Regions from separate parts of the Micromonospora sp. DT231 genome, predicted to be linked through region 2. Evidence: riboswitches for the same ligand, from Rfam matches in the RefSeq annotation. Region 2 holds a riboswitch; the other holds the start of a gene.
What was found. A riboswitch is a leader RNA that binds a small molecule or an ion and turns the genes downstream of it on or off. The one in region 2 is predicted to bind ZMP and ZTP.
Positions count from the first base shown of each region.

Region 1 (15,410 bases), on a different contig from region 2:
CGCCTCCTGCCCCCGGGAGGACGGGTAGACGGCCAGCCGGCCCTGCTTGGTCAGGGCGGTGGCCTGGGTGTCGAAGCGGCGGCCGAGCACCATCCGGCGGTACAGCTCGCGCAGCGCCTCGACGGGTGGCTCCGGATAGTGGGGGCGGGCGGGCAACTGTGTGCCGTTCGGGTCGAGCAGGCGAACCGGCTCGGCGTCCGGCAGTAGCGGGCGCGCCGGGTCGGGCGGGGTGGCCGCTCGACGCGTACGCGGGGATGCCCTGCGGACCGCCTGGGGAGTGGTCGTCACGGCGGAACCTCCTGGGACGTGTGGTGAGCCTATGCTGTCGCGTGTCGGATGATTGACTCAAGATCCACGCAGAAGGCGGGACGGTTGGCATGCGGGAGGGGTATCGGTGAGCCAAGAAACCGGCGACGCAGCAGACCGGATGGTGGGATCGGGACGATCGGTTCGAGCTCTGGACGAGGTGGACCGGCGGATCCTCGACGAGCTGGTCCGCGACGGGCGCACGTCGGTGCGCACCCTCGCCGAACGGATCCACATCTCCCGCACCAACGCGTACGCGCGGGTGGAGCGGTTGGTGCGCGACGGGGTGATCACCGGGTTCCGCGCCCAGGTGGCGCCCGAGGCCGCCGGGCTGGGCACCTCGGCGTACATGGCGCTGACGATCGAGCAGAACACCTGGCGGGAGGTGTCGGCCGAGCTGGCCCAGGTCCGCTATGTCGAGCACGTCGCGTTGCTCAGTGGTGAGCACGACGTGTTGGCTCTGGTCCGGGCTCCGGACAACGCCGCCCTGCGGGATGTGGTGCTGGACCGGGTGCAGCGCATCGCCGGGGTGTTGTCGACGCGGTCCTGGCTCGTCTTCGAGGAGTTCGGCGGGACGCAGAGTCCCTGGCAGTAGGGCATAACACGAATTCTTTGACAGAGTGCCAAGATAGGCGATTTACCGGAGAACGTCGCTACTATCCGCGACGTGGCTATATCGAACGAGTTGTGGGAGCAGGCCCGGATCGCCGCACCGGCACCGACCAAACCGACGTCGACCAGGCCGGTGTCGACAGCTCCGCGGTCCTTCCGCGGGGACATCGAAGGCCTGCGCGCGGTGGCCGTGCTGCTGGTGCTCCTCGGTCACGCCGGAGTGCCGTACCTGCCCGGCGGTTTCGTCGGTGTCGACGTGTTCTTCGTGATCTCCGGCTTCCTCATCACCGGCCTGCTGCTCGACGAACTCGACAAACGTGGGCGGCTCTCGCTCACCGACTTCTACGCCCGGCGCGCGAAGCGTCTGCTGCCGGCCGCCGCGACCGTCCTGCTCGCGACCCTGGTGCTCACCTACGTCTTCCTGCCTCGTGGCCGCTGGTCGGCCACCGCCTGGGACGTCATCGCCAGCGCCTGCTACGCCATGAACTGGCGGCTGGCCGGGCAGTCCGCCGACTACGTGGCCGCCAACGACGCCGCGAGCATCGCCCAGCACTTCTGGTCCCTCGCCGTCGAGGAACAGTTCTACCTGGTGTGGCCGCTGCTGCTGATCGCCCTCGGGTGGTTCGCCCGCCGCCGCGGACGTGCGAGCCGTGGCCTCTACCTGGCGGGGTTGGCGCTGATCGCGGTCCCCTCGTTCGCCTGGGCGCTGTACGTCTCACCGACCGAACCCTCGGCGTACTACGTGACCACCACCCGGATGTGGGAGTTGGCCCTCGGCGGCGCCGTCGCCGTCACGGCGACCTGGTGGGGCCGGTCACCACGCCTGGTGGCCGTCCCGCTGGCCTGGGCCGGGCTGATCGCCGTCGGCGCCTCCGCCGCGCTGATCACCACGGACGCCGGCTTCCCCGGCTACGCCGCGCTCGGCCCCACCCTCGGCACCGCCACGGTGATCGCGTTCGGACCGGCCGCCGGCCGCGCCGGACCCGCCCTCCTGCTGGGCCGGCAGCCGCTGCGCTACGTCGGCGGGATCTCCTACTCGCTGTACCTGTGGCACTGGCCGGTGCTTGTCGCCGCGCAGGCACAGTTCGGTGACCTCGGCGTCGGCCCCGCGCTCGCCGTCGTGGCCGCCTCGGCGATCCCCGCCGCGCTCACGTACCACTTCATCGAGAACCCGGTCCGCCGGTCACCGGTCCTCGCCGACCGGCCAGCCTCCGCCCTGCGCATCGGCGCCATCTGCACCGGCGCGGCCGCGCTGGCCGGCCTGACCTTCCAACTGGCCGTCCCGTCGACGACGGGTACGACGTCCCCGACGGCCATCATGGGTCAGGTGCCCGGAGGGTCCCCGCAGGCGACGCCACCGGCCGCCCCGGGCGCTGCGGCGCTCGGCGGATCCCCCCGCACCAGCCGGGCCGGGGTGCCCGTCGACAAGGTCGCGTCGATCACCCCCGACCCGGCGCGGGCGGCCCGGGACGCGCCGCTGTCGCAGGCGACGAAGAGCTGCCACGTGTCGCTGGAGTCCGCGACGCCGGAGGTCTGCGTCTACGGGAAGATGAACTCCGCGACCACCATCGCGCTCGCCGGGGACTCCCACGCCGACCAGTGGGTCCCCGCCATGCGGCTGGCGGCGGAGACCAACGGGTGGCGTCTCGCCACGTACACCAAGAGCGGATGCCCGTTCCTGACGGCGGAGATCTCCCTGAACGACAGGCCCTACTCGGCCTGCACGGAATGGAACAGGAAGGTCCGCGAGACGCTCGTCGGCAAGGGCCGTCCCGACCTGCTGATCGTCACCAACGCCGAGTACCCGGTCAACGGCGAGCCGGCCGCGAAATGGCGGTCCGCGCTGGTCCGCGAGCTACGCAAGACGTGGAGCGGCATGATCGCGGAGAAGGTGCCGGTGGTGGTGCTGCGGGACACGCCGCTGCACCTCAAGGACGTCGCCGAGTGCGTCTCGAAGAACCCGAACCGCCTGACGAAGTGCGCCGACAGCCGGGACGAGGTCCTGGGCCGCGGGGGTGGTCCGGCCCAGGAGGAGGCCGCCGACGGGCTGTCCGGCGCCCACCTGATCGACCTGAACGACTGGATCTGTCCCGCCGACCGGTGCGCCCCCGTCATCGGAGGAGTCCTCGTCTGGCGCGACGCGCACCACCTCAGCGCCACGTACTCGACGACCCTCGCGCCCCAGGTGGGCGCCGCGCTCAAGCCCGTGCTCGCCGAGCTGTGACCCGCCGGGCTGGCCCGGACCTCACCGTTCTGGTGGGGCCTCCAGCCCGTCCCGGTCGGCCAGCTCCAACAGCGGCTCCAACGAGTGCCGGTCGCCGTCCAGGCCGGCGTGCGGGTCGCCGCGCTCGGCGAAGCGGGCCGGGACCGACAGCACGTCGAAGTCCTCCGGCCGAGCGTCGTCCAGCTCCGCCCAGGTCAACGGCGCCGACACCAGCGCCTGGGGCGTCGGTCGGATCGAGTACGCCGAGGCCATCGTGTGGTCCCGCGACATCTGGTTGTAGTCGACGAAGACCGGCCGGTCCCGCTTGTCGCGCCACCAGGTGGTGGTGACCAGCTCCGGGAGCCGGCGCTGCATCTCCCGGCCCAGCGCGAGCACCGCCCGACGGCAGTCGCCGAAGCTCCACCGCGGCTCGATCGACAGGTAGATGTGCAGGCCCCGCCCGCCGGTGGTCTTCGGGTAGCCGGTCATCCCCAGCTCGGCGAGGAACGCGTTGACCTCGCGGGCCACCGGCACCACCTGGTCGAACCCGACGCCGGGCAGCGGGTCGAGGTCGATGCGTAGCTGGTCGGGTCGCTCCACGTCGGCGGCGGTGACCGGCCAGGGGTGAAACCGCAGGGTGCCCAGGTTGGCCGCCCAGATCACCACCGCCAACTCGCTCGGCGCGACCTCGTCGGCGGTCCGGCCACTGGGGAAGGTGATGTGCGCGGTGCGCACCCACTCGGGAGCACCCGCCGGCAGCCGCTTCTGGTAGAACGCGTCGCCCCGGTTGGTCTGCCGGGTGGCGATCGTCGCGCCCTCGAAGACGCCGCGCGGCCAGCGTTCCAGCATCGTGGGCCGGTCCCGCAGGGCGCGCAGGATGCCGTCACCCACCGCCAGGAAGTAACTGACCACGTCCAGCTTGGTCAGCCCACGCTCCGGGAAGTACGGCTTGTCGGGGCTGGAGACGCGGACCAGCCGCTCCCCCACCTGAATCTCCTCCGCCACCGTGGCCACGCCCCCGAGCGTACGGCTCGGGGGCGGGCCGGCGGGGTAGGCACGTGCCAAAGTCCTCGGTCGAGCCAGGGGCTTTACAGAGGCCCTAGCGGCCAGGAACCAGCGTGGCGGGTTGCTGCGGCAACTCCTGGGTCGGGCCGCCGACCTGCACCGGCGGCGTCGCGGGCGGCTCCTCGGCCACCGCGGTCTGCTGCTCGACCGGCACCCCGGGGGGCGACCGGCGGGCCACGAAGCCCGGCGTCCAGTCCTTCAACCGCAGCGCCGGCCGCTCGACCAGCTTCCAGGACAGGAACGCGGCGGCGAAGGCGACCGCGACCGACATCGCCGCGAACGGCACGTAACCCCAGCGGCTCCAGCCGAGGCTCGCCATCACCTGCTGGAAGACGAACCCGTAGATGTAGATGCCGTACGAGTAGTCGTTCTTGCGGCCCACCCAGTGCAACTGGCGGGGCATCCGCACCGACAACCAGACCAGCAGGTACGCGAACGCGGGCAGCCCGATGACGAAGAAGCCGCCGAAGAGCAGGGACAACCCGAGCGCCACCGCCGAGCCGATGCCCAGCGCGTCGTTGATCGGCACCCGCTCCCGGTAGAGGTCCAGGGTCGCGCCGGCGGCGAAGAGGAAGCCCAGGTAGACGATGTAGTGGAAGGTCATCGTGCCGACCAGCGGCGACACGAAGGTCCAGCTCGCCGTCGGCGCCGGGCCGCTGATCCGTCCGGAGCTGACCCAGTCCTGCAGGATGCTCAGGTAGAGCGCGACGGTCAGGAACAGCACGAACCGGCGAGCGTTGCGCAGCACGGCGGTCACCGCCAGCACGCCCACCACGACGTAGCAGAACATCTCGTACTTGAGCGACCACAGGGCGCCGTTGAAGACGCTGTAGTTGACCTTGTCACTCCACGGGGTGGTCTCCGTGAACAGGTCGCGGATGCCGTACTGGCGGACACCGGTCCACCAGTTGGCCTGCAGGTAGGCCAACGGGCCGCCCCGGTCCCAGGCGTTGTCGAAGAAGCCGGCGGTGCTGCCGTGCTCGCGCAACGTGACGAGCGGGGCGATCACCAGCGCGCTGACCAGCAGGCAGACCCAGAGACCGGGGAAGATCCGCAGGGCCCGGTGCCAGGCGTAGCGGATGATGCCGGTACGCCGGGCGCTACGGGTGATCAGCAGGCCGGACAGCACGAAGAAGCCGTACACGGCCATGGTGCCGACGTTCGTCTGCCGACCGGTCAGGTGGTAGCCCAGGTCGTTGGCGCCGAAGCCGAGCGGCTTGGAGTGCGACAGCACGACGCCGACGGCGAGGCAGAGCCGGATCAGCCCGATGCCGTTGCTCCGGCCGGAGAGCAGGTCGGCCAACGTGCCCCGGGACCGGATGAGAGCGGGGGTAGTCATGCGGTCAGGCACCTCTCGGCATCAGGCGGGCACCTCGGCGCCGGCGTGCTCCCACAACTGCTTCATCTCGGTGTGCAGGTCGTCGCTCGGTGACCAGCCGAGCACCTCGGCGGCCAACCCGACGTCCAGCCGCTGCCATTTCGTCTCGGCGGGACCGGTCTGCTCGGCCTCGATCAGGTCGGTCGGGACCTCACTGACCTCGATGAGGAGGCGGACCATATCACGCGCGCTGGCCCCCACTCCCCGACCGATGTTGATCACTTGACCGGCCGCCTCGGGGCGGGTCGCGGCCAGTTGCACGGCGGCGACCACGTCGCCGAGACCGATGAAGTCACGCCGGGAGCCGAGCGGAGCCAGCTCCAGGCGGGCCCGCTCACCGGCCCGCTGGGCGTCGCGCAGCCGGGCCGCGACCACCCCGAGCAGGCTGTGACCGGGCTGGCCGGCGCCAATGACGTTGCCCACCCGCAGCGTGACGCCCTCGACCAGGCCCTGCCGGTCCGCGGCGGTGATCGCCTCGGTGCAGCGCAGCTTGAACTCGCCGTAGGGCATCACCGGCGCGGGGGTCAGCCGCTCGGGCATCGACGTGTCCACCGGGACCAGCCCGTACTCGTGCACGCTGCCCATCTGGAGCACCCGGACCCGCCGCGGCAGGCGGCCCGCGGCCGCCAGGAGCCGCTCGACGAGTGTCACGTTCACCGCGAGCATCTGCGCCTCGCTGAGGCCCCACATCCCGCCCGCCGCGTTGATCACCACGTCCGGGTCGAGGTCGGTCAGCACCTCGGTGATCTCGTCGATGTCGGCGGCGGCCAGGTCCAGGGCACGGAACTCGACACCCGGGCCGATCACCTTCGGGGTACGCGCCACGGCGACCACCGTGTGACCCTGGTCGGCCAGCGCGCGGCTGATCGGGCGGCCGAGGAAGCCGGTGCCGCCGAGCACCACCATCCGGACGGGCCGTGCGGTGTCCTCCGCCGGACGTCGTGGTCTGACGGTCATGGCGTCGTCTCCCTGGCTGGTGTCGGTCATCGGCCCGGCCCGAACGCGTGCCGGGACAGGCTGCGCACGCCGGACATCCTGCCCGTGAGGATCGCCGTCGGCAGCAGGGTGATGGCGTGCAGGCGGGACGAGGTGTAGGTGCGGGCCGCCCGGGCCGCCCGAGGCCAGCCCTGCTCGTCCATCCGCCGGGCGACGTCGAGGAAGAACGCCCGCGCCTCGGTGAACCGGGAGCCGTTGGCCGCGTCGGCGGCGGACTTGCTGACCGCGTGCCGCCGGTACTGGAAGCAGAGGGTGTTGTCGACGGCCATCTGCTCACCGCGCTGGATCAGGTCGATCACCAGGGCCAGGTCCTGGATGACCTGGAACTCCTCGCGGAAGTCGACGGCCTTGAGCGCGTCCGTCCGCCAGCAGATCGACGGGAAGTAGAACCAGCAGCCGCGCAGCAGGCTGGCCGCCAGGTCCTCGCCTCCCATCAGCTCACGGGAGCGGATCCGGGGGGCGTAGATCCGCCGCTTCGCCTCGTCCACCATCGTGATGACCACTTTGCCGTGGGCGTCGATGGTCTCGACCCCCGGCTGGACCATGCCGACGCCCGGGTACTGCTCGATCACCGATCGCACCGTCGCGATGTAGTTGGGGTGCATGATGTCGTCCGTGCCCATCATCACCAGGTACTCGTGCTCGGCGAGACCGACGCACTTGCGGTAGTTGGCGGTGATCCCGAGATTGCGCTCGTTGCGCTGGTAGCGGACCCGCTCGTCGTCGATGCCCGCGAACCACTCGGGCACGCCCGGCTCGGTGCCGTCGTCCACCACGGTGAGGCGCCAACCGGGGTCACTCTGCGCCATCACGCTGCGTACCGCCGCCTGCATGAGGGGCACGCTTCCGTAGTACGGCAGCATAATGTCGACAATCATTGGGTGGGTAGGCCTAACTGTCCGTGGTGAAAATGCGCGGCGGGCGCGGCCACATTATCAGGCTCACCCCCGCGATCGGCCAGCGCCGAACCGGGCGGCGCGCCCACCCCGACCGCATCGATCACCCGTCCGGCGCCAGCCCTCGCGGGCGCTATCATCGTCGCGCCCCGTAACCCCGCCCCCCGATCGGACGCCGATGTCAAACCGCGCCGTCGCCGCCACGGACGCGCAGCCCGCGCCCACCGACGGGGGAAATCCGCCCCTGCCCGCCGGGCCGGACCGCCCGCCGGTCTCCCTCGCCCGCCGGCTGGCGCGCAGCGTCTGGCTCTGGCCGACGGCATTCGCCGCGCTCGCCGTCGGGTGGCGGATCGGCAGCCCGGAGATGTGGCACGACGAGTTGGTCACCATCGACGTCGCGACGCGCTCCACCGGACAGATCCGGGCCATGCTGGCGAACGTCGACGCCGTGCACGGGGCCTACTACCTGTTCATGCACGCCTGGACGACGCTGTTCGGCACCAGCCCCGTCGCGGTACGTCTGCCGTCGGCGCTGGCCATGACCCTGGCCACCGCCTGCGTGGCGCTGGCGGGGCGACGGCTCTTCGACCACCCGACGGGTGTCGCCGCCGGGTTCGTCTTCGCCCTGGTGCCCACGGTCACCCGGTTCGGGCAGGAGACCCGTTCGTACGCCTTCGTCGTCCTCGCCGCGGCGGCGGCCACCCTGTTCCTGCTCCGCGCGCTGGAGCGGCCCGGGTGGCTGCGCTGGGTGGCGTACGCGCTCGCGGTGGGCGCCATCGGCCTGGTCAACGTGGTGGCGCTGACCCTGCTGGTCGGCCACGGCACAGTCGTTCTGATCCACTGCTGGCGGCAGCGCCGCTGGTGGTCGCTTGCCTGGTTCCCGCTCGGCGCCCTCGGTGGGGTGGCGATCGCCGCGCCGGTGATCCTGCGGGGCATGAAACAGGCGGGCCGGCAGATCAGCTGGATCCCGGACAGCTCGCCCTGGACGGTCTGGGAGCAGGCGTACGGCTCGACGCTGCTCGCCGTCGCGGTGACCGCGCTGGCCACCGTGGGTCTGCTGACCCACCTGCGCCGCGACGCCATGGACCGGACGGTGGGCGCCACGCTCGTCGCCGTGCTGCCGGTGCCGGTGATCCTGCTGGCCTCGGCCGGCGAGATCAACTACTTCTTCGCCAAGTACCTGCTGTTCCTGCTGCCGGCCTGGGCGGTGCTGGCCGGCGCCGGGATCGCCGCGCTGCGCCGGGCCCCGCTGATGGCGGCGGGACTCGTGGTCGTCGCCGCGCTGTCCGTGCCCGGTCAGCTCACGCTGCGCGCGGAGTACTCGCACGGCTGGTACACCTATCCGCAGGCACGCGCCTTCGCGCCCCTGTCCTACTCCCAGGCGGCCCGGGTCATCGAGACCGGCTACCAGCCCGGCGACGGCCTCGTGGTGGGCGGCGTCTGGTGGTGGATGACCGAGCCGGGGGTGCGCTACTACCTTCCGGCGGACATCTCCCCGCGCAACGTGTTCCAGAAGCGCACGGCGGCCCAGCGCAACGAGCTGTTCGGCGCGGACTGCGGCGACCCGGCGAGCTGTCTGCGCGACGAGCCGCGGCTCTGGCTGGTGTTGCCGACCGTCACCGACGCACCGCTGACCGGGCTGCCGAAGCAGCGGGCCGCCCTGCTCGACGAGCGCTACCAGGTGGCCCGGCTGACCCACGTGACCGGGCTGACCGTCGCCCTGCTGCAACGGCGCGGTTGACCCGCTGCGATTACCGTCGCCGGCACCCGGGTAGGGGGTCGGCATGGCGGAACTGTCGACGCTTTGGATCATCCGGCACGGGGAGAGCACCGCGAACGTGGCGGCGACGCGGGCCGAGGCGTCCGGTGAGGAGCTGATCGGGCTCGGTCACCGCGACGCCGACGTGCCGCTCTCCCCCACCGGCGAGGACCAGGCCCGGGCCACCGGCCGCTGGCTGGCCGGGCTGCCGCCGGAGCACCGGCCGGACGTGGCGGTGGTCTCGCCGTACCTGCGTGCGGTCCGCACCGCCGAGTTGGCGCTGCACGGCACCGGGGTGCCGATGAGCCGCGACGAGCGGCTACGCGACCGTGAGCTGGGCATCCTCGACGGCCTGACCGGGCACGGCGTGCGCCGGCGATATCCGGACGAGGCCGAGCGGCGGGCCCGGCTCGGCAAGTTCTACTACCGTCCGCCCGGCGGGGAGTCCTGGACCGACGTGGCGCTGCGGCTGCGGACGCTCCTCGGCGACCTGCGCCGGGACCACGAGGGCCAGCGGGTCCTGCTGTTCGGCCACGACGCGCTCGTCTTCCTGCTGCGCTATCTGGTGGAGGGGCTGACCGAGCCGGACCTGATGGCGCTGACCCGCGAACACGTGATCGCCAACTGCTCGATCACCGACTGGTCCGCCGACGCGCGGGGCCGACTGACACGTGGTGGATTCAACGAGGTCGGCCACCTGCGGCGCCAGGGCGCCCAGCCGACCAGGGAGGACGAGATCCATGCCGAACCGGTCTGAGGTGCAGGTGATCACACCGGGGTTGCTGCGGGACTGGGCGCTACCGGTGCCGGCCGGCGGCAAGGAGAGCCGGGGCACCGTGCTGATCGTCGGCGGTTCCCGCTTCACCCCCGGCGCGGTGCTGCTCGCCGGGGTGGCCGCGCTGCGCGCCGGCGCCGGGGTGCTCCAGCTCGCCGTCGCCGAGTCCGCCGCCGCCACACTGAGCATCCAGGTGCCCGAGGCACTTGTGGTGGGCTTGCCGGAGACCTCCGACGGCGCGGTGGCCGCCGACCGGGACGGCCAACTCGACGAGCTGGTCGCCCAAGCCGACGTGGTCACCGTCGGGCCGGGACTGAGGGCGATCGACGAGACCAGGCGGTTGCTGGGTCTGGTCCTGGAGGCGGCCCCGCCGCGGACGTCGCTGGTGCTCGACGCGTACGCCCTGGGCGCGCTCAGTCACACACCGGACCTGCTCGCCGGTTCGGGCCGGCCCGTGGTGCTCACCCCGAACGTCACCGAGGCCGGGCACCTGCTCGGCCGGGAGCCGGGCGACGACCTGGACGCCGAGGCGGCCGAGCTGGCCGACAGGTACGAGGCGGTCGTCTCGCTCTACGGGCACGTGGCCGCGCCGGACGGGCGGAGGTGGCGGGAGGAGAGCGGCGACGCCGGGCTGGGCACCTCCGGCAGTGGGGACGTGCTCGCCGGGCTGCTGGCGGGGCTGTTGTCCCGGGGCGCCGACCCGGCGCAGGCCGCCTGCTGGGGTTCGTTCGCGCACGCGGTGAGCGGGCAGCGGCTGATCCCCCGCTACGGCCGGATCGGTTTCCTCGCCCGGGAGCTGCTCGATGAGATCCCCGGAACGCTGTCGATGGTCTGACCGGCCGTTGTCCGCTGTCTCCGGACACGAGCACCGGGGACGCGGCGACCGCCTCAGTCGACGCGTACACCGAAGGGCCCGGCACGATGCCGGGCCCTTCGTCGTGCACGGGGGTCAGTCGCCCGAGCCCGGCTCGGCCATGTGGCGGTGCTGCTCGGACTTGAGCTTGTCCGGGATGATCTTTCCAGCCGCGGTCTGAACCTTGTTCATCAGCGACCCCGCGGTGACCGTCTGGTCGCCCTTCATCAGTGCCTCGAAGCCCTGCGCGGCGACCTTCGCCGGGTCGTCCTTGGAGCCCGCCCCGACCCGGGTGTCCTCCATGTCGGCCCGGTCGAAGAACTGGGTGTCGGTCGGCCCCGGCATCAGTGCGGTCACGGTGACACCGGTGTCCTTCAGCTCGTTGCGCAGCGCCTCGGCGAAGGACTGCACGAACGACTTCGAGGCGTTGTAGACAGCCTGGAACGGCCCCGGCATGGTCGAGGCGATCGACGAGGTGAACAGCACCCGGCCCGCGTTCCGTTCGACCATGCCCGGCAGCAACCGCTTGGCCAGGTGCACCGTCGAGCGCACGTTGAGGTCGACGATCTCCAGCTCGTCACGCAGGTCGGTGCCGCCGACGAAGGCGCCGCCGGCGCCCCGGCCGGCGTTGAGCGCCAGGGCGTCCACCGGACGCCCGGTGGCGGCGATCGTCGACGCCAACTCCTCCACGCCCTGCTCACGGGCCAGGTCGACACGGACGGGCTGAACGTTCGGGCCTCCGTCGCGGCGCAGCTTGTCGGCCGCCGACGAGATGCCGTCGTCCTCGGCGGCCACGATGAGGTCGAAGCCGTGCTCGGCGAACTGCACGGCCAGCTCGTACCCGATTCCACTGGACGCGCCGGTCACCACGGCGAGCGGCCGGTCGGTGGACGGTGTGGTCATGATGGGTGACTCCTCTCCTGGGGTGGCGGTCGTACCGGCAGCGGTAGCCGCTCCCTATCGTGTGCCCCCACATCGCCCGTCCAACCCTGCCGACGCGTGGCGTACGGAGGTCGCCCGGGACGTCCCCGGCCGGCCCGGTAGGATCGGCGCGGGCCGTTACTGGCGCGTGGGGATGGACAACCATCGGGGAGCGGCCCCGTCACGAGGACGTTTGCCGAGCGCCTGGGCCTTCCCGCACGTCTGTTGGAGGTCGCATGTCGCACAACGCCGAGTCCACCGCATTCCGTAGTGCCCTCGAGGTGATCCGGGCTGTCGAGCCGCGGGTGGCCGACGCCATCGGCGCCGAGCTGACCGACCAGCGGGAGTCGCTCAAGCTCATCGCCAGCGAGAACTACGCATCGCCGGCGACCCTGCTGGCCATGGGCAACTGGTTCAGCGACAAGTACGCCGAGGGCACCGTCGGCCGCCGCTTCTACGCCGGCTGCCAGAACGTGGACACCGTCGAGGCGCTCGCCGCCGAGCACGCCCGGGAGCTGTTCGGCGCGGCGCACGCGTACGTGCAGCCGCACTCGGGCATCGACGCCAACCTGGTCGCGTTCTGGGCAGTGCTGGCCGACCGGGTGGAGTCCCCCGCGCTGAAGAAGGCGCAGGTCCGCCAGGTCAACGACCTCACCGAGGCCGACTGGTTCGCGCTGCGCCGCGAGCTGGGCAACCAGCGGATGCTCGGCATGTCGCTGGACGCCGGCGGCCACCTCACCCACGGCTTCCGGCCGAACATCTCCGGCAAGATGTTCGACCAGCGCAGCTACGGCACCGACCCGACGACCGGCCTGATCGACTACGACCGGGTGGCCGAGGCGGCCCGCGAGTTCAAGCCGCTGATCCTGGTCGGCGGCTACTCGGCGTACCCGCGGAAGGTGAACTTCCGGATCCTGCGGGAGATCGCCGACTCGGTGGGCGCGACCTTCATGGTCGACATGGCGCACTTCGCCGGCCTGGTGGCCGGCAAGGTGTTCACCGGCGACTTCGACCCGGTCCCGCACGCGCACATCGTCACCACCACCACCCACAAGTCGCTGCGCGGCCCACGCGGCGGCATGGTGCTCTGCCAGCCGGAGTTGGCCGACCAGGTGGACCGGGGCTGCCCGATGGTGCTCGGTGGTCCGCTGCCGCACGTGATGGCCGCCAAGGCCGTCGCGCTCGCGGAGGCCCGCCGCCCCGACTTCGCCGACTACGCCCAGCGGATCGTGGACAACGCGCAGGCGCTCGCCGAGGGGCTGCTGCGCCGGGGCGCGAAGCTGGTCACCGGTGGCACCGACAACCACCTGGTGCTCATCGACGTGTCCGGCTACGGGCTCACCGGCCGGCAGGCCGAGCAGGCGCTGCTCGACTCGGGCATCGTCACCAACCGCAACTCGGTCCCGCAGGACCCGAACGGGGCCTGGTACACGTCCGGCATCCGGATCGGCACCCCGGCGCTGACCACCCGGGGGCTGGGCACCGCCGAGATGGACCAGACGGCGGACCTGATCCACACCGTGCTGACCCAGACCACGGCCGGCGCCAACGCCGACGGCACCCCGTCCAAGGCGAAGTACGCCCTCGACGCCGACCTGGCCAACAAGATCGCCACCCAGGCGACCGACCTGCTGGCCCCCCACCCCCTCTACCCGGGCATCGACCTGGCCTGACGGCACCGGCCGCGACGGGTGCACGTGGCACCTGTCCAGATTGAGCGACATGCCTCCGGGTCACAGTCATGACTCGGAGGCATGTCGCTCACCGAGGCGGCCGACATCAGTCCAGGGGGCGCTTCAGGTGGTAGCGGTGGACCTCGGTGCTGCCCTGGACGTTGTTCACGTCCTCGGCCGCGGAGACCAGCTCCCACCCCTCCCGGCCGGCGCGGTTGAGGTGCGCGATGGCGGTGTCACCGAAGGCGGTGATGTCCTTGCGGGACCCGTCCGGGGCGTACCAGACGAACGAGACGTGGAAATTGCGGCCCTGTCCCTGATAGCGGCGGACGAGCAGGGCGTACTCCCAGGCAACCATGCGGCCCATTATGACCGTCCACCCAGGACGACGGTGCGCGGGCTGTCGCGCATTGCCACGCGGTGAACGCGGTGTGTCAGCCCATGAATGGGTCACCCCGCGCTCGGCCCGGTCCGGCGGTCACCTCCGACGACCGCCGCGACCTCGGTCGGAGGACCGAAGGCGTCGTGGTCACCGGGTGACCCCGATGAGGGTGGCGAGTCGGGCCACGCTGGCGGCCGCGGGTCCGCTGTGGGCGATCTCGGCGATGAGGGTACGAGCGGCAGGCCGGTAGCGAACCTCGGCGGGTGCGGTGGTGTCGGCGTCGGCCAGGGCACGCCCGGCAGCGGTGAGGTCGCCGGCCTGGAGGTAGGCGCGTGCGGCGTCGATGCCGTCCAGGCCGGTCGCACCACGGCGGCGATCGCCGCGGCTGAAGTCCACCTCGTGAACGCCTCCCCAGACGACTGGTCCTACTGGATCAATGAGGCGCAGGGTCACGCTCAGGCCGGCTACTGCTTCGTCAAGCTCGAAGACTGGCCACGCGCTCGCGACCACCTGCGGGCAGCTCTGCGGTTAGGGCTGTGGCCGGCAGGTCAACACGTGCTGGATAAGGGACTCCTGGGAGTGCAGCTAGGTCAGCGTGTGTCTCGCGAGAAGTTCGCACCGATCTTGCAGTTTCGGTTGTCGATATAGGTGATATGCCCCTTGTGTCGGGACAGAAAGTGCAAGATCGCGGAGCGGGGCAGTCCGAGCCTGGCAATCACCTACTCCTGGTGCCGGGTCTGGGGCCTCACAGGCGTTCTGTCGCATGCCACAACTTCGTGATCGGCGAGGCAGTGCGGTTGACGAGCAGTGGTTCCGCCTACAGCAACGGTGTTGTCCTGGATCTCAACGTGGTTGCGGTGGCGCTGCGCCGGCCAGGCACGACCTCGATCACCAACCGCCCCCCTTTGGCAAGGTGCACGAGCCGCCCGTCCTTTGCTCTGCACCCCAATAGGCGCCGGTCGCAGACCGTAGCCGTCGCGCCCGCGGGTGCAGAGCAAAGGCCCCCCGACCACCCCCGGACACGCAGTGCCTGACCCGCCGACCGGCACCCCACGCACCCCTGGCCGACCAACCCGGGTCGATGGACAAGACCTTGGGCACAACAGCATGAAAGGCGAGACAGTGCCCATTGACGAACAACCGCTCGCCCTAACGCAACGGCGTTGACCAGGAAATAGTGGCCTCCGCCCGTGGGCGAGGCCACTACAACATGGATCGAGCGCGATCATCGAAGTCGTGCGCGGAAGCGTCAGACCAGCGCGGGGGTCTGGGCGTGGATGTGGAAACGCAGCGAGCGGGCGTCGGTGAAGCACTCCCGCATCGGGCGCACCAGATCCCGGTGCTCGGGGGTCCGTTCCCAGGCCTCGAAGTCGGCAAGGCTCGCCCACTCGCTGGTGATCAACCACTGTTCCGGGTCGGTCGACGAGCGGCACACCTGGTCGACCAGGTGTCCCGGCACCCCGTCGGCGACCAGGTGGCGCACTTCCTCGTACGCGGCGAGGAAATCGTCGGTGCGTGCCACCGGCACCCGCACCAGGAACACCACCCGCGCCCGCTGTCCACTCATGGCGTCTCTCCCCTCATCGGCACC
Region 1 covers NZ_JBNCNO010000007.1:5,533-20,942, forward strand. Annotated here, with positions in the region: gene pdhA (pyruvate dehydrogenase (acetyl-transferring) E1 component subunit alpha) at 1-288, opposite strand, end outside; gene ACPXBU_RS19240 (Lrp/AsnC family transcriptional regulator) at 428-901, shown strand; gene ACPXBU_RS19245 (acyltransferase family protein) at 974-3,142, shown strand; gene ACPXBU_RS19250 (DNA polymerase domain-containing protein) at 3,164-4,135, opposite strand; gene ACPXBU_RS19255 (acyltransferase family protein) at 4,221-5,525, opposite strand; gene ACPXBU_RS19260 (NAD-dependent epimerase/dehydratase family protein) at 5,547-6,521, opposite strand; gene ACPXBU_RS19265 (glycosyltransferase family 2 protein) at 6,548-7,438, opposite strand; gene ACPXBU_RS19270 (glycosyltransferase family 39 protein) at 7,635-9,197, shown strand; gene ACPXBU_RS19275 (histidine phosphatase family protein) at 9,241-9,972, shown strand; gene ACPXBU_RS19280 (NAD(P)H-hydrate dehydratase) at 9,956-10,825, shown strand; gene ACPXBU_RS19285 (SDR family NAD(P)-dependent oxidoreductase) at 10,940-11,746, opposite strand; ZMP/ZTP riboswitch at 11,892-11,981, shown strand; gene ACPXBU_RS19290 (glycine hydroxymethyltransferase) at 12,001-13,437, shown strand; gene ACPXBU_RS19295 (hypothetical protein) at 13,544-13,804, opposite strand; gene ACPXBU_RS19300 (hypothetical protein) at 13,967-14,215, opposite strand; gene ACPXBU_RS19305 (antibiotic biosynthesis monooxygenase family protein) at 15,069-15,386, opposite strand; gene ACPXBU_RS19310 (beta-ketoacyl synthase N-terminal-like domain-containing protein) at 15,383-15,410, opposite strand, start outside.
Region 1: linked by a shared signal. The riboswitch ahead of ACPXBU_RS19290 (glycine hydroxymethyltransferase) and the one ahead of ACPXBU_RS28445 (bifunctional 5,10-methylenetetrahydrofolate dehydrogenase/5,10-methenyltetrahydrofolate cyclohydrolase) in region 2 are both predicted to bind ZMP and ZTP.

Region 2 (15,410 bases):
TCGAACCGGGCTACTGGCGCGTTCGCGCGGCGGCGGGCACGGCGTTGCGGAAGAGCATCGCGACAGTGGTCGGACCGACCCCGCCGACCCGGGGTGCGCCGCTGGCGGCGACGAGCCCCGGGCGTTCGCGCGCCCGGGGCTGCGGTCACCCGTTCACTCGGACCAACGATCGTGGTGGATCACCGACGACAGCGGGCGACGTTGACGCCAGCCGTGCCGCTCCAGGTCCGGCGTCTGCTCCAGATGGGTGACCGGGCCGAGGCAGAGCCACGCCACCGGGCGGACGGTGGCCGGGATGCCGAGCAGCTCGCGCAGGAACGGCTCCCGGTAGAACGAGACCCAGCCGACCCCGAGCTGCTCGGCGGTTGCGGCCAGCCACAGGTTCTGGATCGCCAGGCAGACCGAGTAGAGGCCGGCGTCGGCGATCGCGTGACGACCGAGCACGGCCGGCCCGCCCCGTTGGGGGTCGTACGTGACCACGACCGACAACGTCGACTCCCGTACACCATCGATCTTGATCCGGGCGAAGCGTTCCGCCGCCGGGCCGTCGAGAGTGGCCGCGAAGGTGTCCCGCTCCCGCTCCACGTGTCGGTGGAACTCCTGCCGCAGCTCGGGATCGCGGACCAGGATGAAGTCCCAGGGCTGGGAGAGACCGACGCTCGGCGCGGCGTGCGCCGCCGTGAGGATCCGATCCAGCGTCTCGGCGGGGATCGGCGCCCCGGTGAACTGGGCACGTACGTCCCGGCGGCGGTGGATGGTCTCGTAGAGTCCGGTGTTCACGGCAGGCGATTCTCCCCACTCGCGCGGGGCACCTCGCAACGTTTGTGCCACCGGCAGCATAGCTACCGACTCGCGCGCTCGGCGGCGCGCACAGCGTTGCGGAAGAGCATCGCGACAGTGGTCGGACCGACCCCGCCGACCCGGGGCGTGATGGCGCCGGCGACCTCGGCGCACGCTTCGTCCACGTCCGGCAGGAGGCGTCGCCCGTCGTAGCGGACGCCGGCGCCGATGACGACGGCGCCCGGCTTGACGTGCTCGGGTCGCACGATCCCGGGTACGCCGGCGGCGGCGACGAGGATGTCGGCGCGGCGGGTGTAGCGGGCCCAGTCGGGCACGCCCGTGTGCACGACGGTGACGGCGGCGTTGGCGGTGGGGCGCTTCTGGGCGAGCAGCATCGCCAGGGGCCGGCCGAGGGTGGCGCCCCGGCCGAGGATGACGACCTCGCGACCGGCGACGGGGATCTCGTGGTACGCCAGGAGGGCTTCGATGCCGGCGGGGGTGCACGGCAGCGGGCCGGGCAGGCCGACGGCGAGGCGTCCCATGTTCAGCGGGTGCATGCCGTCGACGTCCTTGTCCGGGTCGATTGTCTGTAGCGCCGCGTCGTAGTCCAGATGGCCCGGAACGGGGTACTGCACGAGCAGTCCGTGCACGGCCGGGTCGGTGTTGAAGCGGGCGATGGCCTGGTGCAGCTCGGCCTGGGTGGCGGTGGCGGGCAGGTGCACGTGCGGGGAGTCGAACCCGAGTTCGGCCGCCTGACGCTGCTTGATGGAAATGTAGCCGGCGCTGGCGTCGTCGTCGCCGACGAGAATTGTGGCGAGGCTCGGTGTGATCCCTCGGCTGCGCAGGCGTGTGGCAGCGGCTGCGGTCTCGGCCAGGACGGCTTCGGCGACGGGAGCACCCGGCAGGAGCCGGGCCGTGCCCGCCGGGGTGTGGTGCTCCGCGGATCCACGTGTCGTGGTCATGATGTTCCTCCACGCAGGCGCCCAGGCGGTCGACGCCCGCGAGAGGCTCCCCGATGGTTCGACCATCCCCGTGCCGCCAGTCGCCGGTGCCCTCGATGATGCCGCATCACCAGGGCAGCCGCCCAACCGGACCGGCAGCGCCGCCGCAGGGCGGGCGGGTACGCGGTGCCGCGTCGGCGGCACGAGGGGCCGGTCAGTCGGCCGGGGCGTTCGGTAACACAAGCGGCCCGTCTTACGAAGTAGAGGTGTGAAGGCTACGAGAGAGGACAGCCTGTGAATGAGCCCGGCGAAGCGGGGGGTGACATCTCCGGCATCGGGGCCGATCCGGTGGCCTTCGAGGTCTTCTACCGGCGGCACCTGGAGGCGGTGGGCCGTTTCGTGGCGCGGCGGGTCGACGACCCGCACCTCGCCGCCGACCTGACCGCCGACGTGTTCCTCGCGGTGATCGAGTCGGCGGGCGGCTACCGGCCGGACCGGGGTAGCCAGGTCGGCTGGCTCTACGGGGTGGCCCGCAACGTCATCGGCGACGAGCGGCGTCGGGCGGCCCAGCGACTGAGGGTGACCGGCCGGCTGGCCGGACGACGGGACCTGGGCCCCGATGACATCGCCCGCATCGAGGAGCGGATCGACGCCGAGTCGGCGGCCCGCCACACCTATCGGGCGCTGGGCGAGCTACCCGAGGGCACCCGAACGCTTGTCGAACTCGTCGCCGTCGACGGCCTGACCGTCGCGGAGGCGGCGACCGTGGTCGGGATGTCCCCGGTCGCTGCCCGGGTCCGCCTGCACCGTGCCCGTCGCGTCGTCCAGGCCGTGCTCGCCCGCCCGGCCGCCACCCTCGCCTGATGAGACGGAGCTGACATCATGAACAAGACCGAACAGTCGACCGACGGTTTCGAGGAGCAGCTCCTCAGAGATCTGACCGCCCACGTCGCCCGCCGGGCCGAGGTGGCTTCGGCGACCCGTCCCGCCGGACTCCGTGCCCGGTTCCCGCGCGGTTGGCGCCTGGCCGGAGCGTTCGGACTGACCGTCGTCCTGACCGCCGGCGCGCTGGCGGTCCAGACGATGGGGGTGGGCGACAAGCCGCCGCCCACGGCAACCGCGTCGGAGATCTTCCGGATGGCGGCCGACGCCGCCCGGCAGCAGCCCGAGCTCACCGCCCGGCCCGACCAGTACGTCTTCACGGAATCCCTGGTGACGATGAGGGACCAGCCGGCCAGCGGCCCGTACCGGACGCATCGGAGCCAACTGTGGCAGTCGGCCGGCGGTATCGCGTACTCGCAGGGACGCTATCGACCGGAGACCGATCCGAACGGGTGGAGCGACCTGACCGAGCTCCGTCTCGGTGATCCCGGGGATCCCGAGAAGGAGCTCGATGCCTTCCAGGCGCCGGCGTACCACGGCGACCTGCCCACCGATCCGGACGAGTTGCTTCGATACCTTCGGGAGCACCCGGTCGACCTGCATCTTCCCGAAGGGGCCGATGAGGAGGCCGTCTACGGGGACGAGAGCATGGTGTACACCACCGCGTGGACGATGCTCAACGGCTACGTGCCACCCCGAGCGCTGGCGGCGCTGTTCGACCTGTTGGCACGGGAGCCCGGGGCTGTCGTCATCTCGGGCGACGTGGTGGACGCCGCCGGTCGACACGGGGTGGCGATTCGAATGCCCGGCGTGATCGGTGGTAACCAGGACGTCCTCTTCGACCGGGACACCCACGCCTTCCTGGGCCATCGGGGGTCGGTGATACGCGACGGCAAGGAGTCGGTGGACCTGGCTTCCGCGCTCCTCCGTATCGCCGTCGTCGACCGGCCGGGCCAGCTGCCCTGAGCGGTGCCGGACGCGTCGCCGATCAGGATGTCCCGCCAGCCGGCATCGACGTGGCTGGCGGGACTGTCGGTGCCGTCGCGGCCCGCCGCCAGGACTGAGCTGTCGACTGGTCGTGGTAGCGGGTGAACCCACAACCCCAGGCGATGGCGTCGTCGAGCGGAGATCCTCCGGGACGAGGCTGACGAGGCCCACCGCTGACAAGCAACCGCGAACCGACCGCGTACGACGTGAAGCTCTCCGCCGTGAGGTCGTGCGTTCCCCTCACCGGCGGATCCATGTCCACTGTGACGCGCGACGCGGTGCCACCGGAGAACCACTCGCCGACGGTGAAGGTGACTCCCACGAGGTCCAGCCTGTCGACGCCCGGACGGTTGGTGCGGGCTGGTCCGATGGTGGCCACGACACCGTCGAACGCGAATGCCCGGTTGGCGAGCGTCTCCGGGCTGAATACCTCCACACAGCTCGCCGCGCCAGCGTCCGGCAGTGGCCCGGACCGGTCCCGCGTCGGATCGTCCCCGTCGGTCACCGGGGAGGCGGACAGAGCCGCCAGGCGCGGCCCGTCGGCAGAGTCGTTTCCGCCCCGCGATCCCGCGCCGACAAGATCTAAAGCGACGACACCGCCGCCGAGCGCGAGGGCCGTCGCCGCGGCAGCACCGAAGAGCCCAAGGTGCCGCCTCCTGCGCTGTGTCGATCTGGCCGCGCGAAGCAGATGGTCCACCGGCGTGGGCCCGACGGGTCCACGGTCCGTGAGCCGTTCGGGCAGTCGGCCGGCTTCCTCGTCGTTCATCCGTGACTCCCTACGCAGGTCGGACAGCCGGATTCGGCCGCCCTCCTTGGACGCGCTACCGGCCGCTGTGGATCCACCACGGTCAGCCCGGCCCACCACGGGTCGCGTTGCCGGTGCGGGCGGTGAGTCAGCACACGGAAACGGGGCCTGACCTTCCGAGGAATGGGCTGCGACGATGAGGGCATGACGACCGCTGAGACGTACGCCGAGTTCGGCAGCCGCGAGGCGCGTGGGGTGTCGCCCACGTACGAGCGTCTGGCGCAGGCCGTCGCCCACGACGACGCCCTGCTCGCCCTGCTCGACGGGCTCCCGCCGGCCAAGCGGCAGCCGAATCTGCTGTTCGGCGTCGTGCGCTGGCTCGGCGGCCCGGTCGACGACCCGGCCACCTTCCACGACTACGCGGTGACGCACTGGCCGGCCATCGAGGCGCAGCTGCGGGTCCGGGCCACCCAGACCAACGAGAGCGGCCGGTGCGCGGTCCTGCTGCCGCTGCTCGCCGCGCTGCCGCAGCCCCTCGCCCTGGTGGAGGTCGGTGCGTCGGCCGGGCTCTGCCTCTACCCCGACCGGTACGCGTACCGCTACGGCGATCATCAGGTGGGCTCGGGTGAGCCGGTCCTGGAGTGCGCTGCCGACGGCCTGGTGCCGCCGGTCCGCGTACCCCGTGTGGTGTGGCGGGCTGGCCTGGACCTCAACCCGCTCGACGTGACCGACCCCGGCGACGTGTCCTGGTTGGACGCCCTGATCTGGCCGGAGCACGCGCACCGGCGGGCCCGGTTGCGGGCCGCGGCGGCGGTCGCCGCGGCCGATCCTCCGCTGCTGGTCCGCGGCGATCTGGTGGACGACCTGCCGGCGCTGGCCGCCCGCGCGCCGGCCGACGCGACGCTCGTGGTCTTCCACACCTCGGTGCTCTACCAGGTGCCGGCGCCGCGCCGGGACGCGTTCGTCCGGCTGGTCCGGGAGCTGCCGGGGCACTGGATCGCGAACGAGGCGCCGGACGTGCTGCCGTACGACGGGTTGCCCGACCCGCCGAGCGACGCGCTGCACAACGTCCTCGCGCTCGACGGCAAACCGCTGGCCTGGGCCAGGGGCCACGGCCAGGCGATGACCTGGTTCGGCTGAAGCCGCCGAGCCGCCGAGCCGCCGAGCCGCCGAGCCGCCGAGCCGCCGAGCCGCCGAGCCGCCGAGCCGGCCCGGCCGGCTCAACGAGGCTGTTCGGGCATCCGGGCGTGCAGGGCCCGGATGAACCAGTCCACCGCCGGCGCGGTCGCATCGCCTGTCGACCAGCCGTTGAGCACCGCCACCAGGTCGAGGTAGCGGTCCCGGCGGGGATCGTTGGCAAGCACCAGCCGGTCGAGCAACCGCTGACGCAGGTCGGCGTCGTCGGAGTGACAGTGCAGGCTCGCGTACCGGCTGGTGGTCGCCGCGACCACCGGATCGGCGGCCGGGCTGGTCGGGTCGAGGCCGGCCGCGAGGGCGGGGGCCACCCCGTCCCGGACCACCGCGACGGCGTCCGGGCGGGGTAACCCGGGCACGTCGTGGTCGGTGGCGTGCTGCCGCGCCATCCGCCGCATACTCGCCCGGAAGGTGGGCTCCCGGCACAACTCGGCCAGCTCCAGCCACGCCTGCACCTGCTCGGTGCTCGGGTCGTCGGGCAGCTCCGGTGTCATCGAGACGATCACACCCGGGTACGCGGGCTGGTCGCCGAGGCCGGCGAAGACGCTGGCCAGGAAGTCGCCCACCAGGTGTGCCCGCGCACGGGTGGTGAGCTGGGCCAACCGGTGCAGCTCGTCCACCTCAGCCGGGCCCGACCCGCGCCTCGCCGCGACGGTGAGCACCGCCTGGCGCAGGCGCAGCACCCGGATCTGCACCGCCAACGCCTCGGCGTGCGCGGCGGCCACCTCGTGCAGGGGCACCTCGTGGTCCACCACCCGCCGGATGGTGGCCAGGCCCACGCCCAGGTCGCGCAACGTCCGGACCAGCTCCAACCGGGCCGCCGCCTCGCCGTCGAAGAGGCGATAGCCGGTCGGGCTCCGGTCCGTCGGCGGCACGATCCCGCTGTCGGCGTAGTACCGGACGGTCTTGACGCTCAGGCCGGTGCGTCGGGCCAACTCGCCGATCGTGTACCGCTCCGCAGCACTCATGCCCCCACCCTGCTGTCTCCCCCCGGTGGAGACTCAAGTGACTGACGTCAGCGAGCCCGCTCGTGGCGGAGCAGGACCACACCGTTGCCGAAGACGCGGCTCTCCGCCAGCCGCAGGCCGGTCGGGGCGTCGGCGTCGGGGAAGAGTCGGCGACCCCGGCCGAGCAACACCGGGTGGACGTAGATCCGGTACTCGTCGATCAGGTCGTGCCGGGCGAACGTCGCGGCCAGGTCGGCCCCGCCGAGCCCCAGGTCGCCGCCGGGCTCGGCGGTGAGCCGCCGTACCTCCTCCGGATCCACCTCCCGGACCACCGTGGCGTTCCAGTCGGCGTGGTCGAGCGTGCGGGAGTAGACGATCTTCGGCATGTCCCGCCAGATGCCGGCGAACTCGCGCATCGGCGCACTGCTGGTCGGGTCCTGGTCGGCGGTCGGCCAGAAGTCGGCCATCAGCTCGTAGCTGACCCGGCCGTTGAGGAACCCGCCCATGTGCGCGATCACGTCGTTGAAGTGCTGGTGCAGCTCCTCGTCGACCTGGTGCCAACCGATGTCGCCACCGGGGCCCTCGAAGAACCCGTCCAGCGACAGGCTCATGTGCACAACGATCTTCCGCATGGTGTCTCCTCCGTGCTCGGCACAACGATCGATGCCGAGCATCGTCGGACCCTACGACGAAACCGGCGGCGTGTCCCGCATTCGTCGCAGCGGAGGGCAGACCACGAACGGGCACGCCGCCCCGGTGCCCAGCACGCTCGACCGACGAATCTGACGACGGCCTAGACTGCTGCGGGTGACCCGGAAGGACTGCTGCTGGTGACCGGGGAGCGACGACCCCTGGCGGATCGGCCGCTCACCGAGCCGCACCCGACCCGGCTGTCGCCCGCGCACCCCGACCGGGCCCGGATCCTCGCCACGCACGCCGCCGCGCTGACCGCCGGGGAGGCCGGCTACCTCGACCCGGCGACGGGGTTGTTCGTGCTCAGCGCCGGGTTCCTGGCCCGGCGCGGCACCTGCTGCGGGCGCGGCTGCCGGCACTGCCCGTACGTGGACGATCCACCGTCGGAATAGGCGTCAGCGAGGGCTTCCGCCGGACACCCACACCCCGTACGGTGGCCGACGAACATTCGGCGGAGGGTGGAGCGTGCGCGGGCGGATCGTGGTCGGAGGGCTGGCGGGGCTGCTGGTGAGCGGCTGCGCCGCCGAGGCCGAGCCGGCGGCGGTGCTACCGCCGCCGGTGCCGATCGCCGTGGAGGTGGTGGCGGCCTCCTCGGGCGGTGCCTGCCGGTTGTTGGACTTCGCGGTGATCGAGCAGTTGGTGAAGGTGCGCTTCGACGTGGCGGCGGCCAGCGAGCAGGGCGACACGCACACCTGTGTGGTGCGGACCGGGGGCGCGGCGCTGCCGGAGTTGACGCTCACGGTGTCCGAGACCACGATCGACAAGGTGACGTTCGGTGCGGACGTGGTGCCGGACAGGGCGGCGAAGGTCACCGGGGTGGGTCAGCAGGCGTACCGGCGGACCACCGCCGCGGCGAGCGGGCACGGGCCGGTCGCCGAGGTGGGCTGGCTGGCCGCCGACGGGCGGCTGGCGACGTTGAGCTGGACCGGTGCGCGTGGCAGCGAACGCTCGGCGGCGGAGAAGATCACAGGTGACCTGGCCGCGCTGGCCAAGAAGGTGGACACCCGGGCGCTGTGACGCCCGGGTGGCCGGTTGGTCAGTTGGCGGCGACGAAGACCCGGGAGGCGACCTCGCGGGGGAGTCGCACCCGGTCGCCGGACCTGTCGATCGACACCCCGTCGCGTTCCTGTGCCACGGTCACCGTGGCGCCCGGGTCGACACCGGCGGCGTGCAGTTGACGCAGCACGTCGGCGTCCTTCTGCACGCTCTCGCAGATCCGGCGTACGACGACAGTCCCGGAGAGGCCGGGGAAGGCCAGGTTGCGCTCGCTCTCGACGGCCTCGGTGGCCTCCGCCACCGGCGAGCCCAGCTCCTGTAGCCCCGGGATCGGGTTGCCGTACGGGGAGCGGGTCGGCCGGTTGAGCAGGTCGTACACCCGCTTCTCCACCGCGTCGCTCATCACGTGCTCCCAGCGGCAGGCCTCCTCGTGGGCCTCCTCATAGGGCATCCCGATGACGTTTACCAGCAGCAGCTCGGCGAGGCGGTGCTTGCGCATCACGGACACGGCGCTGCTGCGGCCCTGCACGGTGAGCGCCAGGTGCCGGTCGCCCTCGACGGTGAGAAGGCCGTCGCGTTCCATCCGGGCGACGGTCTGGCTCACGGTGGGGCCGCTCTGCTGCAGCCGTTCGGCGATCCGTGCACGCAGCGGCGGCACCCCCTCCTCTTCCAGTTCGAGGATGGTGCGCAGGTACATTTCGGTCGTATCGACCAGGTCGTGAGACTTCATAACGTCAGCGGCCCTCCGGTGCTAGATGCTACCTCGGGAGGCGGGCCCACGGCCCCCGCCGAACCGCGTGCCCTCGACGTGAATGGTGTTGGATGGTCGCCATGTCCGGTACCCAGGAGCCGCTGGTCGAGGTCGATCAGCTCACTGCCGAGCTCGACCAGGCCGATCCGCCCACCCTGCTCGACGTGCGCTGGCGGCTCGTCGGCCCGCCCGGCCGCGAGGACTACCGCGCCGGTCACCTGCCCGGCGCTGTCTTCGTCGACCTGGACACCGCGCTCTGCGGGCCGCCCGGCGCCGGCGGTCGGCACCCGCTGCCCGACCCGGCCACGCTGGAGGCCGCGCTGCGGGCCGCCGGCGTCCGCGCCGGTCACCCCGTGGTGGTGTACAACGGCGGCGACGGCCTGGCCGCCGCGCGGGCCTGGTGGACGCTGCGCTGGGCGGGACACCGGCAGGTGCGCCTGCTGCACGGTGGCTACCCGGCCTGGGTCGCCGCCGGCCGGCCCGTCTCCACCGCCGCGCCCACCCCGACCCCCGGCGACGTCGTGGTACGCCCCGGTGATCTTCCGGTGCTCGACGCGGGGCAGGCCGCCGAGCTGGCCGCCGCGGACGACGCCGTGCTGCTCGACGTCCGGGCGGCGCCCCGCTACCGGGGTGAGGTCGAGCCGATCGACCCGGTCGCCGGGCACGTGCCGGGGGCGGCGAACCTGCCCGCCGGAGAGTACGTCGGCCCGGACGGGCGCTTCCCGGCCGCCGACGCGTTGCGAGAGCGGTTCGCCGCCGTCGGGGCGACCGACGCGCGAGCCGTCGGGGCGTACTGCGGCTCCGGGGTGACCGCCGCGCAGGCGGTGCTCGCGCTGCACCTGGCCGGCCGCACCGACGCGGCCCTCTACGTCGGATCGTGGAGCAACTGGGTGGCCGATCCGACGCGCCCGGTCGCCCCCGGGCCGACATCCGGGCGCTGACCAGCGCGTGCGGTGGGTCGGCGACGGTCCTCGTGCGACGATGGGCTCATGTCCGACGACACGGTGGTGGTGTGGGACGAGTCGCTGCTCGCCTACGACATGGGTGACCATCCGCTCGACCCGGTCCGGGTGGAGCTGACCGTCGCGCTGGCCCGCGAGCTGGGCATCCTGGATCGGCCCGGCGTGCGGATGGTCAAGCCGGAGCCCGCCGACGACGCCCTGCTCACCCGCGTGCACCACCCGGCCTACCTGGCCGCGGTGCGGGCCGCGCCCCGCGATCCGCTCTTCGCCGGATACGGGCTGGGCACCTCCGACAACCCGATCTTCGAGGGGATGCACGAGGCCAGCGCGCTGATCACCGGTGCGACGGTGGCCGCCGCCGAGGCGGTCTGGCGTGGCGACGCCCGGCGGGCCGTGAACGTGGCCGGCGGCCTGCACCACGCGATGCCCGCCCGCGCATCCGGCTTCTGCGTCTACAACGACCCGGCGGTCGCCATCGCCCGCCTGCTCGACCTGGGCGCGGAGCGGATCGCGTACGTGGACGTCGACGTGCACCACGGCGACGGCGTGCAGCACGTCTTCTTCGACGACCCCCGGGTGCTCACGGTCAGCCTGCACGAGACCCCGCTCGCCCTGTTCCCGTACACCGGGTTCGCGGACGAGACGGGCGGGCCGGGCGCGCAGGGCACCGTCGTCAACATGCCGCTGCCGCCGGGTGTCGACGACACCGGCTGGCAGCGGGCGTTCCACGCGATCGTGCCGTCGGTGCTGCGCGCGTTCCGGCCGCAGGTGCTCGTCAGCCAGTGCGGCGCCGACGGGCACCGACTGGATCCGCTCGCCGACCTCAACCTGACGGTGGACGGGCAGCGGGCCACCTACCTGGCGATGCGCGCGCTCGCCGACGAGTTGTGCGACGGCCGGTGGGTGGCCACCGGCGGCGGCGGATACGCGCTCGTCGAGGTGGTGCCCCGGGCCTGGAGTCACCTGCTGGCCGTGGCCACCGGTGCCGCGATCGACCCGGCGACGCTCACCCCGCCGGGCTGGCGGGAGTTGGCCGCGTCCCGTCGTCTGGGCCGGGAGGTGCCGCTGCGGATGACCGACGACGCGGGCCCGTCGTACGAGCCGTGGCAGCCGACCGGCGAGCCGAACGCGGTGGACCGGGCGATCGCGGCGACCCGCAAGGCCGTCTTTCCGCTGCTCGGGCTCGATCCGCACGATCCACGGGACTGAGCGGAGCGGGAGGGCTGCGCCGGTGACGACCGTGGACCAGCCGGTGGACGTGCTGCTCAGCGACGGCAGCACCGTCCAGTTGCGTCCGATCGACCCGGCGGACGCGCCGGGCATCGTGGCGATGCACAGCCGGTTCTCCGAGCGCACCCGCTACCTTCGGTACTTCTCGCCGTACCCCCGCATCCCGGAACGGGACCTGATCCGGTTCGTCACCGTCGACCACCACGACCGGGAGGCGTTCGTGGTGCTGGCCGCCGACCGGATCGTCGCGGTCGGCAGGTACGAGCGGCTCGGCCCGCAGGCGCCGGACGCGGAGGTGGCCTTCGTGGTGGAGGACGCCTACCAGGGCCGGGGCATCGGTTCGGTGCTGATGGAGCACCTGGCCGAGACCGCCCGCCGCAACGACATCATGAGCTTCGTCGCCGAGGTGTTGCCGAGCAACGGGACGATGCTGCGGGTCTTCGCCGACTTCGGTTACCAGGTCCAACGCGAGTACGCCGACGGTGTGGTGCACCTGAGCTTCCCGATCGCGCCCACCGAGGCCACGCTCGAGGTGCAGCGCGGCCGGGAGCACCGCACCGAGGCCCGCTCGATCGCCCGCCTGCTCGCCCCGCGGGGCATCGTCGTCTACGGCGCCAGCGCCACCGGCCAGGGCGTCGGCGCGGCGGTGCTGGGGCATCTGCGCGACGGCGGTTTCACCGGCGCGGTGGTGCCGGTGCACCCGAGCGCGTCGACAGTGGCGGGCCTGCCCGCGTACCCGTCGGCGGTTGATGCCGGCACGCCGGTGGACCTGGCGGTGGTGGCGGTCCCGCCGGAGGCGGCGACCGCGGTGGTCGCCGACGCCGCCGCCGCGGGGGTGCACGGCCTGGTGGTCATCTCGGCGGGCTTCGCCGAGGCCGGGGCCGAGGGCGCGGCCACGCAGCGGGCACTGGTCCGCGCGGCGCACGCCGCCGGCATGCGGGTCGTCGGCCCGAACTGTCTCGGCGTGGCCAACACCGACCCGACGGTACGCCTCAACGCCACCCTCGCCCCGGCACTACCGCCGGCGGGCCGGGTGGGCATCTTCAGCCAGTCCGGCGCGTTCGGGGTGGCGCTGCTCGCCGAGGCGGACCGGCGTGGCCTCGGGTTGTCCAGCTTCGTCTCGGCCGGCAACCGGGCCGACGTCTCCGGTAACGACCTGCTGCAGTACTGGCAGGACGATCCCGGCACCGACGTGATCATGTTGTACCTGGAGACCTTCGGCAACCCCCGCAAGTTCGCCCGGCTGGCCCGACGGATCGGCCGCGCCAAACCGGTGGTCGCGCTCGCCTCGCCGGCCCGCCCGGTGGGGGTCGGTGACACCGCCGGGCCGGACGAGGTGGCGGTGGCCGCGCTCTTCGCCCAGTCCGGGGTGATCCGGGTGGACACCGTGCCGGAGCTGCTCGACGTGGGTGTGCTGCTGGCCAACCAGCCGTTGCCGGTCGGCGGCCGGGTCGGTGTGGTGGGCAACTCCTCGGCCCTGACCGGCCTGGCCGCCACCGCCTGCGTCGGGCAGGGCCTCACGGTGGCCGACGGTTATCCCCGCGACGTCGGGCCGAGCGCCGGTGCCGCCGAGTTCGCCGCCGCTCTCGCCGAGACGGCCGGCGACGACCACGTGGACGCCCTGGTGGTGGTCTTCGCCCCGCCGCTGCCCGGCCAGCGGACCGAGGTGGACGCCGACGTGACCGCCGCCCTACCGGCGGCCCTCGCGCTGGGCAAGCCGACCGTGGCGACGTTTCTGGTCGGGCAACTGCCGCCGGGGGTGCCCGCGTACGGGGGAGTGGAGGAGGCGGTGCGGGCTCTCGCCCGGGTGCACCGCTACGCCGAGTGGCTGCGCCGCCCGCCCGGGGTCGTGCCGGAGTTGCCAGGCGTCGATCGGCACGCCGCGCCTGCCGCGTTCCGCACCGACGCCACCGACCCCGGTGCGCTGCTGGCCGCGTACGGGATCGACGTGGTGGCGTCGGTGCCCGTCGACTCGGTCGACGCGGCGGCCGACGCGGCGGCGCTGCTGGGCTATCCGGTGGCGCTCAAGGCGGCGGCCCCCGGGCTGCGGCACCGGCTCGACCTCGGCGCGGTCCGGCTCGACCTGCCCGACGAGCCGGCTCTTCGTCGGGCGTACACCGAGTTGGCCACGGCCTTCGGTGCGGACGCGCTGGTCCAGCCGATGGTCCCGCCCGGGGTGGCCTGTGTGGTGGAGCTGGTGGAGGATCCGGCGTTCGGGCCGGTGGTCGGCTTCGGTCTCGGTGGGGTCGCCACCGAGTTGCTGGGCGACCGGGCCTGGCGGGCGGTGCCGCTGACCGACACCGACGCGGCCGAGTTGGTCGACGAGCCCCGGGCGGCGCCACTGCTGCGCGGGCACCGGGGTGCCGCGCCGGTCGACCGGAGGGCCCTGGCCGACCTGCTGCTGCGGGTGGGGCGGCTCGCCGACGAACAGCCCCGCGTGCGGTCGCTGACCCTCAACCCGGTGCTCGCCCGCCCGGACGGCATCGCGGTCCTGCACGCCCAGGTCCGGGTGGGCGGCGAGGCCACCCGCCCGGACACCGGCCCCCGCCGGTTGTAGCACTGGTCAGGCGCGGCTGGAGATTTGCTGCACCGCCCAGGAGTTGCCGTCCGGGTCGGTGAAGAAGACGAAGCCGACGTTGTCCAGTGGGTGTGGCGTGGGGGTCGGGCTGGCGCCCAGCACCTGGATCTCACTCACCTCCACCCCCCGCTCGACCAGCTCCGTGCGTGCCCGCTCCAGGTCGGGCACCACAAGTTGCAGGCCCTTGAGCGAGCCCGGTGGCATGTCCGGGACGACGCCCTTGCCGATCACGATCGAGCAGCCGGAGCCGGGTGGGGTCAGCTGGATGATGCGCGCCTCGTCATTGATCACCGTGTCGTGATCGACAGTGAAGCCGAGCTGGTCGGCGTAGAACTTCTTCGCCCGGTCCAGATCGGAGACCGGCACGATCACCACTTCGAGTGTCCAGTTCATGGGTGCTCTTCCTCTGTCGTCGTTGCGGAGCGCAGCAGGTCGGCCAGTCGGGTGAAGCTCTGCCCGGCCCCCCGCGCCATCGGGTAGCGCAGCACGGTGTCCCGTCCCTGCGCCGTGGCGTAGAGCAGCGTGGTGGTGACTGTCGTTCGCCCGGCCACCTCGGTGAACTCGTGGCTGACCACTGTCTCGCCCGGGTAGGACTGGTCGTCGAAGAGCTCGGTGTAGACAAGTCGGTGTGGCGGCTCGACCTGTCGATAGACCCCGGCCTGGGCCATCCGTGCGCCCTCCGGGCCCTGCGACACGAACCGCCACCGCCCGCCGACCCGCAGGTCGACGTCGCACTCCGCCAGCCGCCATCCGTGTGCGCCGTACCACCGGACCAGCAGGTCGGGTCGGGTGAAGGCGGCGAACACCAGCCGCGCCGGCGCCTCGAACAGCCGACTCATCACGATCTCCCGGTCGCCCGGGGTGTGCACGACCAGCGGTTCGTCGACGCCTGTCACTCGCCCGTCCCGTCCGGTCCGGCGGGCCGATGCTCGGTGCCGTCGACAGACTGGAGCTCGTCGAGCAGGACGTCGAGGCGCTGGTAGCTCTCCGCCCAGTAGTCGCGGTAGGTGGCGAGCCAGGCCGTCGCGTCACGCAGGGGGCGGGCCTCCAGTCGGCACGGGCGGCGTTGGGCGTCCCGACCCCGGCTGACGAGACCAGCGCGTTCCAGCACCCGGAGGTGCTTGGAGATGGCCGGCTGGCTCATCTCGAATGGCGCTGCCAGCTCCGTCACGGTCGCCTCCCCAGCCGCGAGTCGGGCGAGGATGGCCCGCCGGGTCGGGTCGGCCAGCGCCGCGAAGGTCGCATCCAACAGCTCCGTGTCCACTATTCATAACCTCCTGGTTCTATAACCAGTTGGTTTTATCGTGGATGGGTGCCGTCGTCAAGCACCACAGCGGCACGGAAGGCCCTGGCGAACCGCCAGGGCCTTCCGTGGGAACCGGGTGCGTCAGCAGGCGTACGCCTCCAGGCGCTGCGCCCGCTCCGGGGCGCGCAACTTCAGCAGCGTCACCTTCTCGATCTGCCGGATCCGCTCCCGGGACAGGCCGAACTCCCGGCCGACCTCGTCGAGCGTGCGCTGCCGGCCGTCGTCCAGCCCGAACCGCAACCGGATGACCGCCTGCTCCCGCTGGGACAGGGTGGCCAGCACGATGCTGACCTCGTTACGCAGCTCGCCCTGGGCGGCGGCGTCGCTCGGCTCGGTACGCGGGTCCACCGAGGCCACGAAGTCGCCGAGCGCGCTCTCCCCGTCGTCGCCGACGGCCTGGTCCAGGCTGACCGGCTCC
Region 2 covers NZ_JBNCNO010000014.1:12,253-27,662, reverse strand. Annotated here, with positions in the region: gene bluB (5,6-dimethylbenzimidazole synthase) at 154-780, opposite strand; gene ACPXBU_RS28445 (bifunctional 5,10-methylenetetrahydrofolate dehydrogenase/5,10-methenyltetrahydrofolate cyclohydrolase) at 843-1,742, opposite strand; ZMP/ZTP riboswitch at 1,755-1,836, opposite strand; gene ACPXBU_RS28440 (RNA polymerase sigma factor) at 2,016-2,585, shown strand; gene ACPXBU_RS28435 (CU044_5270 family protein) at 2,604-3,569, shown strand; gene ACPXBU_RS28430 (hypothetical protein) at 3,592-4,095, opposite strand; gene ACPXBU_RS28425 (DUF2332 family protein) at 4,540-5,475, shown strand; gene ACPXBU_RS28420 (MerR family transcriptional regulator) at 5,556-6,497, opposite strand; gene ACPXBU_RS28415 (dihydrofolate reductase family protein) at 6,545-7,108, opposite strand; gene ACPXBU_RS28410 (DUF5522 domain-containing protein) at 7,307-7,561, shown strand; gene ACPXBU_RS28405 (hypothetical protein) at 7,635-8,186, shown strand; gene ACPXBU_RS28400 (metal-dependent transcriptional regulator) at 8,206-8,895, opposite strand; gene ACPXBU_RS28395 (sulfurtransferase) at 8,997-9,857, shown strand; gene ACPXBU_RS28390 (acetoin utilization protein AcuC) at 9,906-11,087, shown strand; gene ACPXBU_RS28385 (GNAT family N-acetyltransferase) at 11,110-13,665, shown strand; gene ACPXBU_RS28380 (VOC family protein) at 13,672-14,079, opposite strand; gene ACPXBU_RS28375 (SRPBCC domain-containing protein) at 14,076-14,525, opposite strand; gene ACPXBU_RS28370 (ArsR/SmtB family transcription factor) at 14,579-14,950, opposite strand; gene sigB (RNA polymerase sigma factor SigB) at 15,074-15,410, opposite strand, start outside.